DNA from 3 places in the Streptomyces sp. NPDC087844 genome. Region 3 is predicted to be linked to each of the others. Evidence: riboswitches for the same ligand, from Rfam matches in the RefSeq annotation. Region 3 holds a riboswitch; each other region holds the start of a gene.
What was found. Region 3 has a riboswitch for S-adenosylmethionine ahead of ACIOKD_RS38835 (glutathione S-transferase family protein). Riboswitches for the same ligand answer to the same signal wherever they lie in the genome.
Positions count from the first base shown of each region.

Region 1: linked by a shared signal. The riboswitch ahead of thrC (threonine synthase) and the one ahead of ACIOKD_RS38835 (glutathione S-transferase family protein) in region 3 are both predicted to bind S-adenosylmethionine.
Region 2: linked by a shared signal. The riboswitch ahead of ACIOKD_RS08920 (aminotransferase class V-fold PLP-dependent enzyme) and the one ahead of ACIOKD_RS38835 (glutathione S-transferase family protein) in region 3 are both predicted to bind S-adenosylmethionine.

Region 1 covers NZ_JBIUVD010000006.1:370,983-376,996, reverse strand. The annotation lists gene ACIOKD_RS15720 (trehalose-6-phosphate synthase) at 1-1,150, opposite strand, end outside; gene ACIOKD_RS15715 (glucosyl-3-phosphoglycerate synthase) at 1,314-2,261, opposite strand; SAM riboswitch class I at 2,437-2,594, shown strand; gene thrC (threonine synthase) at 2,610-3,938, shown strand; gene ACIOKD_RS15705 (MoaD/ThiS family protein) at 4,063-4,338, shown strand; gene ACIOKD_RS15700 (cold-shock protein) at 4,803-5,009, shown strand; gene groL (chaperonin GroEL) at 5,366-6,014, shown strand, end outside.
Region 2 covers NZ_JBIUVD010000003.1:449,826-455,839, reverse strand. The annotation lists gene trpD (anthranilate phosphoribosyltransferase) at 110-1,174, shown strand; SAM riboswitch class IV at 1,404-1,520, shown strand; gene ACIOKD_RS08920 (aminotransferase class V-fold PLP-dependent enzyme) at 1,701-3,074, shown strand; gene ACIOKD_RS08915 (Lrp/AsnC family transcriptional regulator) at 3,098-3,379, opposite strand; gene ACIOKD_RS08910 (rhomboid family intramembrane serine protease) at 3,376-4,125, opposite strand; gene ACIOKD_RS08905 (hypothetical protein) at 4,283-4,522, shown strand; gene ACIOKD_RS08900 (NYN domain-containing protein) at 4,558-5,907, shown strand.
Region 3 covers NZ_JBIUVD010000032.1:20,858-26,871, reverse strand. The annotation lists gene ACIOKD_RS38850 (NtaA/DmoA family FMN-dependent monooxygenase) at 1-105, opposite strand, end outside; gene ACIOKD_RS38845 (LLM class flavin-dependent oxidoreductase) at 125-1,378, opposite strand; gene ACIOKD_RS38840 (putative leader peptide) at 1,454-1,576, opposite strand; SAM riboswitch class IV at 1,763-1,910, shown strand; gene ACIOKD_RS38835 (glutathione S-transferase family protein) at 2,175-2,972, shown strand; gene ACIOKD_RS38830 (hypothetical protein) at 3,027-3,221, shown strand; gene ACIOKD_RS38825 (hypothetical protein) at 3,263-3,436, shown strand; gene ACIOKD_RS38820 (MerR family transcriptional regulator) at 3,425-3,901, opposite strand; gene ACIOKD_RS38815 (alpha/beta hydrolase fold domain-containing protein) at 3,988-4,929, shown strand; gene ACIOKD_RS38810 (ester cyclase) at 4,952-5,350, shown strand; partial or broken gene ACIOKD_RS38805 (GNAT family N-acetyltransferase) at 5,571-6,014, shown strand, end outside.

The DNA of each region.
Region 1 (6,014 bases), on a different contig from region 3:
CGAGGTTCATACCGTCGCGAATGGGGTTCACGAGGGCCACGTCGGCCAGCCGGTACGCCGCGAGTGAGCGTGCGAAGTCGTCCTTCACGTGCAGCACCACCGGCGTCCAGCCGGCCGTCCCGTACGCGGAGTTGATCTCGTCGGCGACCCGCTGCACCTCGGCCGTGTAGTCGCGGTACACCGCAAGGTCCTGCCGCGACGGGTACGCGAACGCCACGTGCACCACCCGCTCGCGCCACTCGGGCCGGTCGTCAAGCAGCTGCCGGTACGCCAGCAGGCCGCGCACGATGTTCTTGGACAGCTCGGTCCGGTCCACCCGCACGATGGTCTTCCGGGCGCTGCCGTCGGGCGCGGTGCCGATCTGCTCGCGCAGCGCGGCCATCCGCTCGTCGACGTCCCCGCGGTGCGAGCGCTCGCGCAGGAAGTCCGCGTCGGCGCCCAGCCCGTGCACGCCGATCCGCGTGTCCGGGTCGAAGCCGTCCCCCAGCACGGCCCGGCAGCACTCCGTGAACGCGTCCGCCCACCGCCGGGTGAGGAACGCGGCCCGGTCGGCGCCGAGGATCCCGTCGAGGACCTTCGCCGCGATGTCGTCGGGGAGCAGCCGGAAGTAGTCCGGCGGGGCCCACGGGGTGTGCGAGAAGTGCCCGATCCGCAGGTCGGGACGGAGCTCGCGGAGCATCCGCGGCACGAGGGACAGGTGGTAGTCCTGTACGAGGACCGCGGCGCCGTCCGCCGCCTCCTCGGCCAGTGCCTCGGCGAAGGCGTGGTTGTACGTCTCGTAGGCCGCCCACTGGCGCCGGAACTCCGCGTCGAAGACGGGCTCCAGGGGGGTCTGGTAGAGCATGTGGTGGACGAACCACAGCGCGGAGTTCGCGATGCCGTTGTACGCGGCGGCGTGGGTGTCGGCGTCGATGTCGAGCATCCGGACGCCGTCCTCGCCGGTTCCGCGCCGTACGGCCTCGCGGTCGCCGTCGCCGAGGGCCGAGCAGACCCACAGGGCGCCGGCGTCGGGGCCGATGGCGGAGAGGCCCGATACGAGTCCGCCTCCGCCACGCCTGGCCGTGAGCTCGCCGGACTCGTCCTTCGTGTACGAGACGGGGCCGCGGTTGGACGCGACGAGGACGGAGTGTTTGCCGTGGGTGGAAGCCATGACTCGAAACCTAGCCGCAGGTCCATCCGCTCAAACGTTCCCACTGGCCGTGGCGGAAGCGCGCGGGTCGGCCGGAGGCCGGGTGGGGGCGTGCCGCGCCGTTTCCCGCGCCCCCAAAACCCGGAGACAGAAGATTGCGCCGTTCCCCGCGCCCTCAAAAAGGTCACGCCGCGCGGCGTGAGACGTACTCCCGGATTTCGGCCATCGGCGGACGTTCCTCCATGTCCACCGAATGCGTGCGCGGCTCGAACCCGCGTTCCCCCCGCACGAACTGCGTCAGCGACGGCCGGATCATGTGCCCGCGCGCAAGCCGAAGCTGAGCCGTGCGATAGATCGCCGCGGACATCCGGCCGAGCGCCTGCCCGTCCTGGTGCCGGTGCTTGCGGACGCCCACGTCGACCTGCGCGAGGGCGTCAAGACCGACCAGGTGCAGCGCGTCGACCAGCATGCCCAGCTCCACGCCGTAGCCCACGGGGAACGGGAGCCGTTCGAGGAGCGAGCGGCGGGCCGCGTACTCCCCGCCCAGCGGCTGGACGAAGCCGGCCAGCTGCGGCCAGTGCATGTTGAGCAGCGGCCGGGCCATGAGTTCCGTGACCCGACCCCCCTGACCTGCTGCGGAGCCCAGAGGGCGGTCGTACATCGCCTTGACGAGGTCGACCCCCGGATCCGTCAGCAGCGGACCGACGATCCCGGAGACGAAGTCCGCCGAGAACTCCTTCAGGTCCGCGTCGACGAAGGCCACGATGTCCCCGCGGGTGACGAGCAGCGAGCGCCACAGCACCTCGCCCTTGCCGGGTACGGCCGGGATACGGGGCAGGATCTCGTCCCGGTGCACGACACGGGCGCCCGCGGCGGCGGCGACCTCGGAGGTGCGGTCCGTCGAACCCGAGTCGATCACCACGATCTCGTCGACGAGCGGCACTCGCGCGGTCATCAGCTCACGGCGGATCACGGCGACGATCTCGCCGACCGTCTCCTCCTCGTTGAGCGCGGGCAGTACGACACTGACCGTGGAGCCCGTGGACCGCTTCGCGGCGATCAGCTTCTTGAGCGGGCGGTCCTCGACGGACCAGGAGCGCGTGCTCAGCCAGCGCTCGACGTCTTCCAGCACGTGCGGCTCTCCCTTGCGTTCATCGGGATGCGTGCGTCCCGCCGCGACGGAAACCGGTGTGACGGTCATCTCGCGGTTCGGACGGCTCTCTCCACCATCCATGCCGTCGGTTACAGTCTTGAACAACGCTGATGACCATCGCATGTCGGGGGTCGTTGCGCGTACAACTGAATACCGCTCATCCAGAGGGGCAGAGGGATACGGCCCGTTGAAGCCCCGGCAACCCTCCAGCCGGTCTCGTCCTGATCATCGCTGATCAGTGCCGCGAGGCTCCCGGCTCGGGAAGGTGCCAAATCCGTCTCATGGCGAAGTGCGTCGTGAGGAAGATGAGGAAAGGGCCTCGCCTCCATGGCTGCGCAGACAGTTGCAAGCACCACGAACTCCACCCCCACCCCCGCCTCCGCCGCGGGCTCCGCGAACGCCGTCGACCTCGGTCCGGCCGCCGCGCTCTCCTGCCGCGAGTGCGGACACCGCGTCCCGCTCGGTCCGGTCTTCGCCTGCGAGGAGTGTTTCGGCCCGCTGGAGATCGCGTACGACTTCTCGGGTTACGACACCGAGGAACTCCGCAAGCGGATCGAAGCGGGGCCCGCGAACATCTGGCGGTACGCGCCGCTGCTGCCCGTCCCCGCGGACGTGGCGGACAAGCCGAACATCAACCCCGGCTGGACCAAGCTCGTCAAGGCCGACAACCTGGCGCGCGAGCTGGGCGTCGACGCCGGCAAGCTCTTCGTCAAGGACGACTCCGGCAACCCGACGCACTCCTTCAAGGACCGTGTCGTCGCCCAGGCGCTGGAGGCCGCGCGCGCCTTCGGCTTCACCACGCTCTCCTGCTCCTCCACCGGCAACCTCGCGGGTGCGGTGGGCGCCGCCGCCGCGCGGGCCGGCCTCCGTTCCTGCGTGTTCATCCCGCACGACCTGGAGCAGGGCAAGGTCGTCATGGCCGCGGTCTACGGCGGCGAGCTCGTCGGTATCGAGGGCAACTACGACGACGTGAACCGCTTCTGCTCCGAACTGATCGGCGACCCGGCCGGCGAGGGCTGGGGCTTCGTCAACGTCAATCTGCGGCCGTACTACGCGGAGGGCTCCAAGACCCTGGCGTACGAGATCTGTGAGCAGCTCGGCTGGCGGCTGCCGGACCAGCTGGTCGTGCCGATCGCCTCCGGCTCGCAGCTGACGAAGATCGACAAGGGCCTGAAGGAGCTGATCCAGCTCGGCCTCGTCGAGGACAAGCCGTACAAGATCTTCGGCGCCCAGGCCGAGGGCTGTTCACCGGTGTCCGTCGCCTACAAGGCCGGGCACGACGTCGTACGCCCGCAGAAGCCGAACACGATCGCCAAGTCGCTCGCCATCGGGAACCCGGCCGACGGGCCGTACGTGCTCGACATCGCCCGCCGGACGGGCGGGGCCGTGGAGGACGTGAACGACGACCAGGTCGTCGACGCGATCAAGTTGCTGGCGCGGACCGAGGGAATCTTCGCGGAGACCGCCGGCGGGGTGACGGTGGGGGTGGCGAAGAAGCTGATCGAGAGCGGGCTGCTCGATCCCACCCTGACGACTGTCGTCCTCAACACGGGGGACGGGCTGAAGACGCTGGACGCCGTCGCCTCCGACACGGGGCTGACCGCCACCATCCGTCCGAACCTCGACTCCTTCCATGAGGCTGGGCTCGGGTCCTGATCGTCGTCCGAACGCTGCGGGCCCGCGGGGGCCGGCAGCGCCCCGCGGCGGAGCCGCAGATGTCACTTGCCCCGCGCCCCTGAAGAAGGGGCGCTGTACTACAGCCCTACCTGATGGAGGCCCCGTGAGCGTCAACGTCCGTATCCCCACCATCCTGCGTACCTACACGGGTGGTCAGGCCGAAGTGGCCGCCGAAGGGGCGACCCTCGCCGAGGTCATCGCCGATCTGGAGAAGAACCACACCGGTATCGCGGCCCGTGTCCTGGACGACCAGGGCAAGCTGCGGCGGTTCGTCAACGTGTACGTGAACGACGACGACGTCCGCTTCGAGCAGGGTCTTGAGACGGTCACGCCGGACGGCGTCGGGGTCTCGATCATCCCGGCGGTCGCCGGAGGCTGAGCGCCCCGCTCGGTGCCCCGTTCGGCGGCGCCGATCATTACCCTTGGTAATGCCGAACACGCAGAGTTCATCGAATTGCCCCTTCCGCGCCCGAAGCGGAGGGGGCAATTCTGTATGATTGAGCGCGGTACAGTTGGGGAAGCTGCTTCGCTTCGCAAGGTCGGCGCATATGAGTTGGCGCCCGGGGCCCGACAAGAAGCAGCCAAAGTAACGGGTCCTTTTCAGCCGTTTATGGCATTTACCGGGCCCGACTTGCCCTGAATCTTCGTAAATCCTTCACATATTTCCGATCATCCGTGCCCGGAATTCTCGTCGGATTGACCTGTTGCAGACGGCAGTTGGACGGATACATTCGGCCGCGGTCGACGCGTTCCGGCGCACACCCCCAACCGTTGGGGGGTGAGGTCTGACCCGGATCCGCGAAGTGCGGGTCTGTGCAAGGGCCAGTAATAGGGGAGTTAGGCATGGCTCAGGGCACCGTCAAATGGTTCAACGCGGAGAAGGGGTACGGCTTCATCGCGGTCGACGGTGGTGCGGATGTATTCGTCCACTACAGCGCGATTCAGATGGACGGCTACCGCACCCTGGAAGAGGGTCAGCGGGTCGATTTCGAGATCTCGCAAGGCCAGAAGGGGCCGCAGGCGGACATGGTCCGGCTGGCGACCGGCTGAAGCACGCGCCGACTTACTGCAGCGACGTTCTTCTTCCGAAGGGCTCGTACCTCCCGGGTACGGGCCCTTCGGCATCCGGGGGCCGTCCGCGGTCGGCACAGGCGCCCGCATGGTCATCGGGCGCCCCCGGCTCGCACCCCCTCCCACCTGCGGATCATCGAGAGGCGCTTGCACTCGCATGGGTCGAGTGCTAATCATTGGCGTTAGCACTCTGAAGGTGAGAGTGACAACGAGGACCGGGTCAGTGAGGCCCGCCGGCCGGGTGGGGCAAGGAACCACCGAGGTCGGCAGGCCGTCCGTCGCGGGCGCAGGCGCGGTCCTGGAGATTCCACCCCAGTCCGGGAGGACCACTTCACATGGCCAAGATCATCGCGTTCGACGAGGAGGCACGGCGCGGTCTCGAGCGCGGGATGAACCAGCTCGCCGACGCCGTCAAGGTCACCCTTGGTCCCAAGGGTCGTAACGTCGTCCTAGAGAAGAAGTGGGGCGCCCCCACGATCACCAACGATGGTGTTTCCATCGCCAAGGAGATCGAGCTCGAGGACCCGTACGAGAAGATCGGCGCTGAGCTGGTCAAGGAAGTCGCCAAGAAGACGGACGACGTCGCCGGCGACGGTACGACCACGGCGACCGTGCTCGCCCAGGCGCTGGTCCGCGAGGGTCTGCGCAACGTAGCCGCCGGCGCCAACCCGATGGCTCTCAAGCGCGGTATCGAGAAGGCCGTCGAGGCCGTCTCCGGTGCCCTTCTTGAGCAGGCCAAGGATGTCGAGACCAAGGAGCAGATCGCTTCCACGGCCTCCATCTCCGCCGCCGACACCCAGATCGGCGAGCTCATCGCCGAGGCGATGGACAAGGTCGGCAAGGAAGGCGTCATCACCGTCGAGGAGTCCCAGACCTTCGGTCTGGAGCTTGAGCTCACCGAGGGTATGCGCTTCGACAAGGGCTACATCTCGGCGTACTTCGCCACCGACATGGAGCGTATGGAGGCCGTCCTCGACGACCCCT
Region 2 (6,014 bases), on a different contig from region 3:
AGGAGCCCCGTCCATTGCATGGACGGGGCTCTTTGCCGTCCCGGGGGCTGGATAGGGTGGACCCGTCCTTGACCCCGCACGTCCACGAACACGAACCCAGGAGCGGCAGATGAGTGCTGTGACCCCCGCTGGAGGCGACTTCGCGGCGGGCCGTTCCTGGCCCGTCCTCCTGAACGGTCTGCTGGACGGCCGCGACCTGAGCGCCGACGACACGGCCTGGGCGATGGACCTGATCATGCGGGGCGAGGCGACCGACGCGCAGATCGCCGGGTTCGCGGTGGCCCTGCGGGCCAAGGGCGAGACCGTCGAGGAGATCTCCGGCATGGTGCGCACGATGTACGCGCACGCCAACGTGATCGAGGTGCCCGGCGACACCGTCGACATCGTCGGCACCGGCGGGGACGGGGCGAAGACCGTCAACATCTCGACGATGTCGGCCGTCGTCATCGCCGGTACGGGTGCCAAGGTCGTCAAGCACGGAAACCGCGCCGCGTCCTCCGCGTCCGGCGCCTCGGACGTCCTCGAAAAGCTCGGCGTCAACCTGGAGCTGACCCCGCGACGGGTGGCCGAGGTGGCCGAGGAGGCCGGGATCACCTTCTGTTTCGCGGTGAAGTTCCATCCGGCGCTGCGGCACGTGGCGGCGGCGCGCGGGCAACTGGGCATCCGCACCACCTTCAACTTCCTCGGCCCGCTCACCAACCCGGCCCGGGTGAAGGCCCAGGCGGTCGGGGTCGCGCACGCGCCGATGGCGCCCATCGTGGCCGGGGTCCTCGCCGAGCGCGGCAACTCCTCGCTGGTCTTCCGCGGCGACGACGGCCTCGACGAGCTGACCACCACGGCCACGTCCCGGGTGTGGGTCGTCCGGGACGGCAAGGTGCGCGAGGAGGCCTTCGACCCGCGGGACGTGGGGATCGAACTGGTGCCTGTGGAGGCGCTGCGGGGGGCTGACGCGTCGTACAACGCGGATGTCGCGCGACGGCTGCTGGGGGGTGAGCGGGGGCCCGTGCGGGACGCCGTGCTGCTGAACTCGGCGGCGGCGCTGGTGGCGCTCGCGCCGGGCTCCGGTTCGCTCGCTGAGCAGATCCGGGCGGGGATGGCTCGGGCCGCGGAGGCGATTGATTCCGGGGCGGCGCTTCGGACGCTGGAGCGGTGGGTTGCTGCGACCCACCGGTAGCCGGTCGGGTGCGGGCCGGTGGGGGCGGGCCCACAAGATTGCGCCGTTCCCCGCGCCCCTAAAAGCCAAAAGATTGCGCAGTTCCCCGCGCCCCCGGATATCCGGGGGCGCGGGGAACTGCGCGACGGGGGTCGGGGGCGGAGCCCCCAGGTGGTGGCCGGCGCCTGCCGCGTCCCGGTATCCGGACGGCGGTGTTGCGGTCACATCATCGTGTGGCAAGATGCTGGCAGGTCATGAGTGACAGTCAACAGGCCCCGGCCGACTGTCCGGCAACCCTCCGTCCGTGGCGGGGTGCCCCGGGTGAAGACCAGGTCGTAGGCAGTGAGGTCTACGGCAAGCGCGGACCCCTCACCGCTCGCTGGAGCGGACACACCAGGGGTCCTGGTCGTTCGAGGGAGCCTTTCATGAGCAAGCGAATGCGATAGGGCGCCGAGCCCCACTTCCGCGTACCCCTTTCCTCTTCACTTTCCTGTGCCGAGCCCTGTCCGCCCGCACAGTGACTTCGCCTGCCTCATGGGAGCTCGCCATGTCCGTCTCCACCGCTGCCGCCGACCTGTCCGCCCGCTGTGACACCGCCGGATCCCTGCCCGTGCTGGGACGGGACGTCACCGTTCCGCTCGTGACCGGCGGCGAGGTCACCTACGCCGCTCTCGACTACGCCGCCAGCGCCCCCGCCCTTCAGCGGGTCTGGGACGACGTGGCCGCGTACGCCCCGTACTACGGCAGCGTGCACCGCGGGGCCGGGTACCTGTCCCAGCTCTCCACGGACCTGTTCGAGAACGCCCGCAGGACCGTGGGCGAGTTCCTCGACTGCCGCGACGACGACGAGGTCGTCTTCACCCGGTCCACCACCGACTCGCTCAACCTCCTCGCCGCCGCCCTGCCCGCCGGCTGCCAGGTCTTCGTCTTCGAGACCGAGCACCACGCCTCGCTGCTGCCGTGGCAGGACGCCCGCGTCACCTACCTCAACGCCCCGCACACCCCGGGCGAGGCCGTCGCGACGCTGGAGCGGGCCCTCGCCGGACGCGACCCGCACGGTCCGGCCCTCGTGTGCGTCACGGGCGCCTCGAACGTCACCGGCGAACTGTGGCCCGTACGGGAACTGGCCGCCGCCGCTCACGCGCACGGCGCCCGGATCGTGCTCGACGCTGCCCAGCTCGCGCCCCACCACCCCGTGTCCGTGCAGGAGTTGGACGTGGACTGGGTCGCCTTCTCCGGCCACAAGCTGTACGCGCCGTTCGGCTCGGGCGTGCTCGCGGGACGCTTCGACTGGCTGCGCGAGGCCGACCCGTACCTGGCCGGGGGAGGTGCCTCGCGGAAGGTGTCACGGCGTACGGACGGCGGCGTCGACGTGGAGTGGCACGAGAGCGCCGCACGGCACGAGGCCGGGTCGCCCAACGTCATCGGCGCCTACTCCATCGCCTCCGCCTGCAAGGCCCTCACCGAGGCCGGCTTCGACACGCTCGTCGCCCGTGAGCAGCAGCTCGTGACCACCGTCCGGCAGGGTCTCGCCGAGGTGCCCGAGGTCCGGGTGCTCTCGCTCTTCGGTGACGACGCTCCGCGCGTCGGCGTCATCTCGTTCGTCGTCGAGGGCTGGAACAGCTCGCACTTCGCCGCCGCGCTCTCCGCCGAGTACGGCATCGGCGTCCGCGACGGGCTCTTCTGCGCCCACCCGCTGGTCCGTACGCTCCTCGGCAGCGACCCGCAGTCCCAGGGCGAGTGCGGCGCCCCCGAGGCCACCCCCGGCGAGAAGTCCCTGAACGCCATCCGCGTCAGCTTCGGCGTCGGCACCCCCGACGAGCACGTGACCCGCTTCGTGGGAGCGGTCAGGGAACTCGTGGCGAACGGCGCCAGCTGGAACTACCGCACGGAGAACGGCCGCTGCGTCCCGGCGGCGTAGGGGATGGGCCCGTCAGAAGCCCCCTAGTTGTCGCCGCCGATGGCGAACGCCGCCTCCAGGTCGTGCTGCGAGTACGTCCGGAACGCCACATGCGTATCCGTCCCCTCGACCCCCGGAATCTTGCTGATCATGCCGGGAATGACATCCGCCAGATCGTCATGGGCCTTCACCCGGACCATGGCGATCAAGTCGTACGTCCCGGTCACGGAGAACACCTCGCTGACGCTGTCCAGCGCCGCGATCGACTCGGCGATCTCGGGAATCCGGTCCACGCTGGTCTTGATGAGCACGATCGCGGTGATCACGGCTGGTTTTCTCCCTCGGTGGCCGGCGCTGGGGATTTCACTCTAGCCGGACGCCCGTACCGCACCCACGCGTAGAGGAACCCGGCGGAGAAGCCCAGCAGGTGCGCCAGGTAGGCGACCCCGGGGCCCTGCGACGCGCGCCCCGCGGCCAGCCACTGCAGGGACACCCAGAACGGCAGCACCACCCACGCGGGGAACCGCAGCGGAAGGAAGAAGAGGAACGGGAAGAGACTGGTCACCCGGGCTTTGGGGAACAGGTACAGAAACGCGCCGAGGACCGCGGAGATCGCCCCCGACGCGCCGACGAGGGTCTGCGCCGAGTCGGCGTGGGCGCCCGCGTAGCCCAGCAGGGCGAGGTAGCCGCAGCCGAGGTAGAAGAGGGCGAACCCGACGTGGCCCATCCTCTCCTCGGCCATCGCCCCGAAGACGTAGAGGAAGAGCATGTTCCCCAGCAGATGCAGCCAGCTGCCGTGCACGAAGAGCGCGGTGGCCGGGGTGCCGAGAGCCCGCAGCGTCCCCTGGAACAGTTCGACGGGCACCACGCCCCACCGTTCGAAATAGGCCCGCTGCGCGGAGAGAAGCTCGTCACCGGTGCCGTACGAGGGACTGAGCCCCGAGGCCGGACCGATCACGAAGAGCGCGCAGCACAGGGCCATCAGTCCGTAGGTCACCGGAGCGGGGTGGCTCCGGATCGCCCTGACCGTTCTGACCGTCCTGTTGCCGGGTGCACCCCAGTTGCCGAGCATGAACAGAGCATGACGTAACGGGACCGAACCGCACAGAGCGCCTCGCCGCTCCCGGTGGACGGGCGTCGAGTACCCGCCAGGCCGTAGGGTTACGAGCCACACGCTCCGGGGAATCCGGTGCGTCACGAGGACTTACGGAAAGAGAGCGACTGCCACGATGACGGTTCCCCTCCCGACGGCCGAGACCCGGTGGCGCTGCACGCTCTGCGGCAACCTCACGCGATTCGATGTGACCCGTTCGTCGAAGGTCGTCGAGTACGTACATCTGGACCTGGCCGGGGAACCCGAGGTCGAGGAGCGCAACGTGGTCAGTGAGACCATCGAGTCCGTGCGCTGCCGCTGGTGCAACGCGGTGGATCAGGTGGAACTGGTGGACAGGCCGGGCGCCCGCTCCTGACAGGAGCCGGCCCCGCACGGACGATGGGGTGAAGGATGGTGGAGACCACAGGCGGTGAGCCGGACGACGGCGACGCCGAAGTGCTCGACCGTCCGCTGCCCGACGGGGTGCGCCGCAGGGTCGTACAGATCGTGTCGGACGGGTTCGGCGGGCTGACCGTGGCCGAACTGCCCACACAGCTGAGGCAGTACGCCCGGTTCGCCCCCAATCGTCGTGCCAAGTTCGCGGGGACCGCGATGGCGGCGGCCATGGAGACCGATCCGATTTTCAGACAGCGCATCGCCGAGAAGCTCAGAGACGCGCAGCCCGAGCTGGCAGGCGCTCTCGACTCCGGCTCGCCGCCCCCGGCCGCGGACCCGCTGGACGTGGCGGCCGCGGCCTATGTGCTGCGCCCCACGGGCTGGGTCAAGCTGGTGACCGCTGCCGGTGAGGAGGCCCTGCGGGCGGACGCCGAGCGTGCCGACGACGAGAGCCGCATCGAGCTGGAGCGGCTGCGCGAGGAGCTCGCCGAGGCCCGCGGGCAGACCCGGACCGAGACGGAGCGGCTGCGCACCGAACTCGACGCGGCGAAGAAGGAGGCGGAATCGCTTCACCGCAAGCTGCGCGGGGCTTTCAGCGACGTCAAACGGGGTGAGGCGGCCCTGCGCAAGCTGCGCGGTGAGATGGAGGCCGTGCGGGGCGAGGGGCAGGCCCAGGTGTCCGCCGCCGAGAGCGAGAGCCGGCGGCTGAAGCAGCGGCTCGGTGAGGTCGAGGGCTCCCTGGAGGCCACCCGCCGCGCGGCGCGCGAGGGGCGCAGCGTCGAGGACATGCGCGTGAGGCTGCTCCTCGACACCGTGCTCGAAGCCACTCAGGGGCTGCGGCGCGAACTCGCCCTGCCGCCGGTGTCGGTGCGGCCGGCGGAGACCGTGGACGCGGTCGAACCGGGGCGGATGACACCGAAGGACATCGCGGCCCGGGCGCTGTCCGACAGCGATCCCGCCGTCCTCGACCAGCTGCTCGCGCTGCCGCAGGCGCATCTGGTCGTCGACGGGTACAACGTCACCAAGACCGGCTATCCGCAGATGCCGCTGGAGAAGCAGCGGCTGCGACTGCTCGGTCAGCTCTCGCAGCTCGCCGCGCAGACCGGCGCCGAGGTCACCTGTGTCTTCGACGGGGCCGAGCTGGCCGCCCCGGTGCTGCTCGCTCCGCCGCGCGGGGTGCGGGTGCTGTTCTCCAAGCCGGGTGTCACCGCGGACGAGTTGATCCGTCAGCTGGTGCGGGCCGAACCGCCGGGACGGCCCGTCATCGTCGTCTCCACGGACCGCGAGGTGGCCGACGGCGTGGCGAGCGCGGGCGCCCGGCCGGTGGCCTCCGCGGTGCTGCTCAAGCGGCTTTCGAGGGGTTGAGACGCGCCCGTCGTGGGCATCCTCGCGGCTTCGGTGATCCGCGATCGTCGTTCTGTCCCGTACGCCCCATAGGTCTCGGAAGCGACAAGAGCAACACATGGCCGTCT
Region 3 (6,014 bases):
GATGTGGCTGCCGGCCTGGGGATCGCTCCACACGGTGGTGTTGTTGACACCGGGGAAGTGGGCCGCGAGGTGGATCTGCTTGAGGGGCTTGCGGGGCTCGCTCATGTTCGTGGGTCCTTCCGGCTCAGGCGGGGGTGACGGCGTCGGCAGCCGCGTAACGGTTGGCCGGGCGTTCGAGCCCGAGCAGTCCGCGCAGGGTGTCGGCCTCGTACGCGTGCCGGAAGACGCCCCGGCGCTGGAGTTCGGGGACCAGGCCCCGGGTGATCGCCGGCAGGTCGTGGCCTGCGACGGCGGGGCGCAGCCGGAAGCCGGTCAGTCCGGCCTCGCTCAGCTCCTGCAGCAGGTCCGCCAGTTGGGTCGGCGTGCCGGTGAAGATCAGGGCGTCGCTCGTGTACGGGTAACCCGCGAGGGCGTCCAGCCGTTCCTTGCGGGCCGCGGCCTCGGCGGGGTCGTCGTCCAGGAAGACGACCAGGTCACCGAAGAGGTGCAGGGGCTCCCCCGCCCGCCCGGCCGCGTCCTGTTCGGCACGCACCACGGCGACGACGGCCCTGGTCTGCCCGGCGTCGTGCGGGGTGACGAACCCGAGGTCCGCGGAGCGGCCCAGCAGCCGGAACGGCGCACCGGTCACGGTTGCGTGGGCGAGCGCCCCGACAGGCGGCTGCCCCTGCGGCGGCCTGGGCGTGATCGAGGGTCCCTTGACGCTGAAGCGCGCACCCTCGAAGTCGATGTAGTGCAACTTCTCCCGGTCTACGAAGCGGCCGGTGGCGACATCCCGGATCTCCGCGTCGTCCTCCCAGCTGTCCCACAGCCGCCGCACCGCCTCGACGTAGTCGGCCGCCTCGTCGAAGAGGTCGACCGTCAACTCCTGTACGGCGGGGCTCGCCAGGTCCTCGATGCCGAACGACGGGACCGTACGGCGGCCGAAGTGCGCGGCCTCGTTGCGGCGGGCCGACACCTGGACGCGTACCCCCGCACGGCCGGTGCTCACATAGTCCAGCGTGGCGATGGCCTTCGCTGTGTGGAAGGGCTCCGTGTGGGTGGCCACCACTGTCGGCAGCAGACCTATGTGGCTGGTCAGCGGGGCGACACGGGCGGCGATGAGGACGGCGTCGAGCCGGCCGCGGACCTGGTCGGTCCGTCCGTCGGGTTCGGTGAAGTGCGAGGACTGGAGGCCGAGCGCGTCCTCGATGGTCACGAAGTCGAGCAGGCCGCGTTCGGCCTCGGTGACGAGGTCCGTCCAGTAGCCGGCGGTGAGCAGGTCCCGGGGACGGGCCACCGGTTCGCGCCACGCGGCGGGATGCCAGCCGGCTCCGTCGAGCGCGACGGCGAGACGCAGGGCGGGGGAAGAGGGCAGGGCAGAAGGAGGTACTGACGACACGACGGGGTGCCTTCCTGATCGACCGTGGAGGAAGCCGGCCCTCGCCGGAGGAGGGCGGGGCCGCGGAGGTACGGGTCAGGGACGACAGAGCGCGCCGGCGACGCGCAGGAGGTCGATGTGCTGCCGCGAGTACAGGCGTACGCGACGGCGCGGAGTGAGCTCGGGGACGCTGAGGCGGGGCACGCGGCGTGGTCGCACGTGCGTCACCTCCGTTCTGCGGCTCGGCGGACCCGGCTCCGTCCGGCCTCGTCCGCTCCTCGACGCACACAACAGTACGGCCGCGGCTTTTCTTCCGACAGCCTCGTCATTGATCTGCCCACGTGCTGAGACGTCGTCTCGCCCCTTCTTGACGCCCCCACACGGCGCACCGACACTTGCGGGGACGGTCACGATCGTCAGCGCCCGTCGGACGGGGTCCTCCCCCGTCCGTGCGGTCATCGGCCCCGGCCCGCTGACAGGCAACCCTTCCACCGCGACGGGGTGCCCCGGGTGACGACCTGGTTCCGCCGGTGTGGCGGGACAAGCGTGGTCTCGCCTCGTGCGAGCCCCGACCGGGACAGGTGGGAATTGCCCAGGAACGGCTTGACGAGGCGACTGCACATCGATCTGTTGCGCGTCTCCAGCGCTTACTAGTCCGCTGCCGGTCCACCCGGTCCGTGCGGTCCGTGCGGTCCGCTCGATCCGGACCCGTCGGCCCCGTGGACCCGCCGGACGTGCACGACACAGCGCAGTCACTCCGTTTCGCCACTGGTGCCCACAAGGCGGCCAGGGCTTCCGCGATTTCCTCTGGAGAGCCATGCCCGAGACAGTTTCCCGCGGTTCGAGCACAGGTACCTTCGAGACGGCCGCACGTACGGCCGTCACCGGCACGCCCGCCTGCGGCACGGTCGCACCGAGCACGACCGCACGTGCGCACCGCTTCCGCGGCCGCATAGGTGTCGGCCTCGCCGGTGGCTTCTACCCGGCGCCGCACCGCTATCAGCTGTATCTGTCCGAAGGCTGTCAGCGTTCGCTGCGCGTCTCGATCACCCTCGCGCTGCTGGGACTTGAGGACTCGACGGTCACCACCGTGCTGACCCGCCCCGCCGAGACGCCCGACGCCATCGCCTCGCTGCGCCGGGCCTACGAGGCGACCTGGCACCACTACGACGGCCCGCTCACCGCGCCGGCGCTGTGCGACCGGTGGAGCGGACGCGTCGTCAGCAACCACACGCCCGACATTCTGCGCGACCTCGCCGACCTCGCGGAACGCGCCGAACTCCGTGACGCCGAAGGGCCCGGCCTGCCCGCGCTGCGGCCGCCGGCCCTCGCCGCGGAGATCGACGCCCTGCGTGAACTCCTCGCCCGGGACGTCGCACCGGCCTCCCCGCCTCACGCCCGGGCGGCGACACTGACCCTGCTCGATCACCAACTGGCGTCCACTGCCTATGTGTTGGGTGATGCGATCACGGCCGCGGACGTGGATCTCTGGGTGGCGCTCGCCCACCTGGACACCGCCGACGGCGCCCTGTCCGCACACCTCCACCTGGACCGGTACGTCCGGCGGCTCGGCCGGCATCCGGCCTTCCTCGGCAGCGGGGGGACGGGTCGCTAGTCCGGTTCGTTCGGATCACTTCCGCCGGCCGGGGTTGTCGTTGATGATGTCCATGTGACTCACCGCATCAGCGCTCTGATCTCGGCCTTCGGCGTCCTTGCCAGCGTGATGCTGCTCGTTCTCGCCGTTCGTGAGTACCGCTCCGGGGCCTCGGCTCTCTGGCTCGTGGCTGGAGCCGTGCTCTTCCTCAGCGCTTCGTACACGCTCGTTCGGGACGCGCGGCGACTCCGCACCGGGCCGACCGCCTGACAGCAGCGCCGTTCCGACCAGCTCCGTCAGCCGTTGTTCGTGTGTGCCGGCCACCCGCCTTCGACCGCGAGGCACGCAAGCAGCGCGACACGGTCGAACGCTGCCTCAACCGCTTGAAACAGTGGCGCGGCATCGCCACCCGCTACGAGCAGACCGCGACCGTCTACCTGGCCGGACTCCGCATCGCGGGCATCTTCCTCCGGTCAGCGCGGTGATCCAGACGAAACTGCCTGGCTGTCACGGTTCGCCATGGCCTCCAGGGCGAGGCAGGTCGGTGTCCGGCCGGTCCACAGCGTGCCTGCGGTGCCTGATTCGACGTGCTCGGCGTACAGGCGGGCCTTGGCCTCGATCACCGCGAGGTTCTCCGTCATCTGGGCCAGTTCGGCCCGCACGCGGATCTCATGGGTGCGCAGGAGTTCAAGGCGTTGCTGTTCGTTGCCCGGGCCGGCGGCGACCAGTTCTGCGTAGCGTCGGATGTCGTTCAGCGGCATGCCGCAGGCGCGGAAGCGGTTGCAGAGCTGGAGCCATTCGACGTCGAAGGCGGAGTAGCGGCGCCGTCCGCCGCTGCTGCGTGCCACCGAGCCCAGTAGCAGTCCTTCTTTCTCGTAGTAGCGCAGGGTGTGGATGCCCAGTCCGGTGCGCTCGCTGACCTCGCCGATCGTGAGGCTCTCGTCACTCATCCCCGCTCCCTTCCTTGACCTAGACCGAGGTCTAGATCGTAGCGTCGTCGTTGACCTCGTACAACGACAACCCCGGAGCATGCACCATGCCTCTTTCCCTTGACCCCGAGCTGGCCGCCGTGTTCGCCGCCAGTGCCGGTGACACGCCGCCCGAGCCGTTGGCGCCCGGTGACTGGAAGACCTGGCGGGACAGCGTTGCCGCCGTCTACCCGGTCCTGACCTCCGGCCTCGACCGGCCCGAGGTCGGGCATCAGGTGTTCAGCGCGGCCACGCGGGACGGCGCGCAGATCGATCTGCACTGGTTCACCCCGTCCGGCGTCGCCGGTCCGACCGCGGCCGTCGTTCACGCTCACGGGGGCGCCCTGATCGCCGGCGAGGTGGCGCACTTCGCACCGTTCATCGCCCAGTACGTCGCCGCCGCCGGTGTGCCGTTCTTGTCGGTGGAGTACCGGCTGGCCCCGGAGGTGGCCGGCTCGACCCTCGCCGACGACGTGTACACGGGGCTGACCTGGCTGATCGAGCACGCGGACGAGCTGGGCGTGGATGCGGCCCGGATCGCGGTGATGGGCGAGAGCGCCGGCGCCACCCTGGCGGCGACCACGGCGATCCGCGCCCGCCAGGACCACATCGGCCTGGCTCGGCAGATCCTCATCTACCCCTTGCTCGACAACAGTGACACCCCACTCGCCCCGCACCTGCACGCCTTCTCCGCCGACCTGCACACTCTCAAGCACACCGCCTGGCAGCTTGTGCTCGGCGACGCCCACACCGACGACGCGCCCGCGACGATCGTCCCCGCACGCCTTCAGGACTACACCGGCCTGCCTCCGGCCTACCTGGAGGTCGGCGAGCTCGACGCCTTGCGGGACGAGACCGTCGCCTACGCCCAGCGGCTGTGGTCGGCCGGCGTCAGTGCCGAACTGCACGTCCTGCCCGGCCTGAGCCACGGCTGGGACCACTTCGCACCCGGTATCTCCCTCCACGCCCCGGTCCACGCCCGCCGCGTCACCCTCCTCAAGTCCCTCTGAAAAGCTGACGGCAAGGAAAACCATGAGTACCCATGACCTGCGCAAGCTGTACCTCGACTACATCGAGGCCATCAACGCCCGGGAATTCCACCGGATGGCCGAGTTCGCCCACGACACCCTCGTCTTCAACGGGGAGCCGGTCTCGCGGGACGACTACGTCGCCACCATGCGGCAGCACATGGACGCCGTGGACAACTTCGTCTGGCGCCTTGACGATCTCGTCATCGAGGGCGACCGGGTGGCGGCCCGGCTCACCGACACCGGCACCCCCGTCAAGCAGTGGCTCGGACTGGAGCCCTCCGGCCGGAGCGTCACCTTCACCGAGTACGCCTTCTACCACTTCCGCGACGGACGCTTCGAGGACATGTGGTACCTCCTCGACGCCCCGACGATCCAAGAGCAACTGACCGCCCGCGGCTAATGCTCTGACCGGAGAGATTCGCCGAGACTCAGCCACCACACCCCCAACGATCGGACGGACGTCACCGCACATCCAACCGTCCCCGTCACCAACCAACGGACCTTCCCGCTCAGAGCACTGGACGGCCGCCCGGCCGCTGTCGCGAACACGGTGTTTCCGTTCTGCGAACAGGAGGCCTGGGCCGACGACACGCCTCTCCCGCCGGTGTGAGCATGTGCGCATGATCAAGGGAGAAGCCAGGAATGAAGTCGGGGAAGAAGCCGGCGAAGAGGTCGGGGAAGGGACTCGCGCCGCCCGGCGGGGGCCGGCGGTCCGCTGGGTGACCGAGGAGTGGGACGCGCCGGCCCCGGCCCGGCTGCGGGAGCGGATGTCCGCCGAACTGGCCCCGCGCTACGCGCCGGTCGAGCACCGGCGGGTACGTGTGCCGCGACCCGCGGCCGAGGAGATCGTCGTCACCTGGGTCGCCCACGCCGACGACGTGCCGGTGGCCACCGCCTCGTTGCGCGGGCTGCCCGACCGGCACGAGGTGAAGCGGGTGTTCGTGCACGCCGACCGCCGCGGCCGGGGTCTGGCGCGAGCGGCCCTCGCGGCGGTGGAGTCGACCGCGCCGGCCCTCGGTGTCGCACGGCTGTGGCTGCGGACGGGCGCGCTCCAGCCGGAGGCC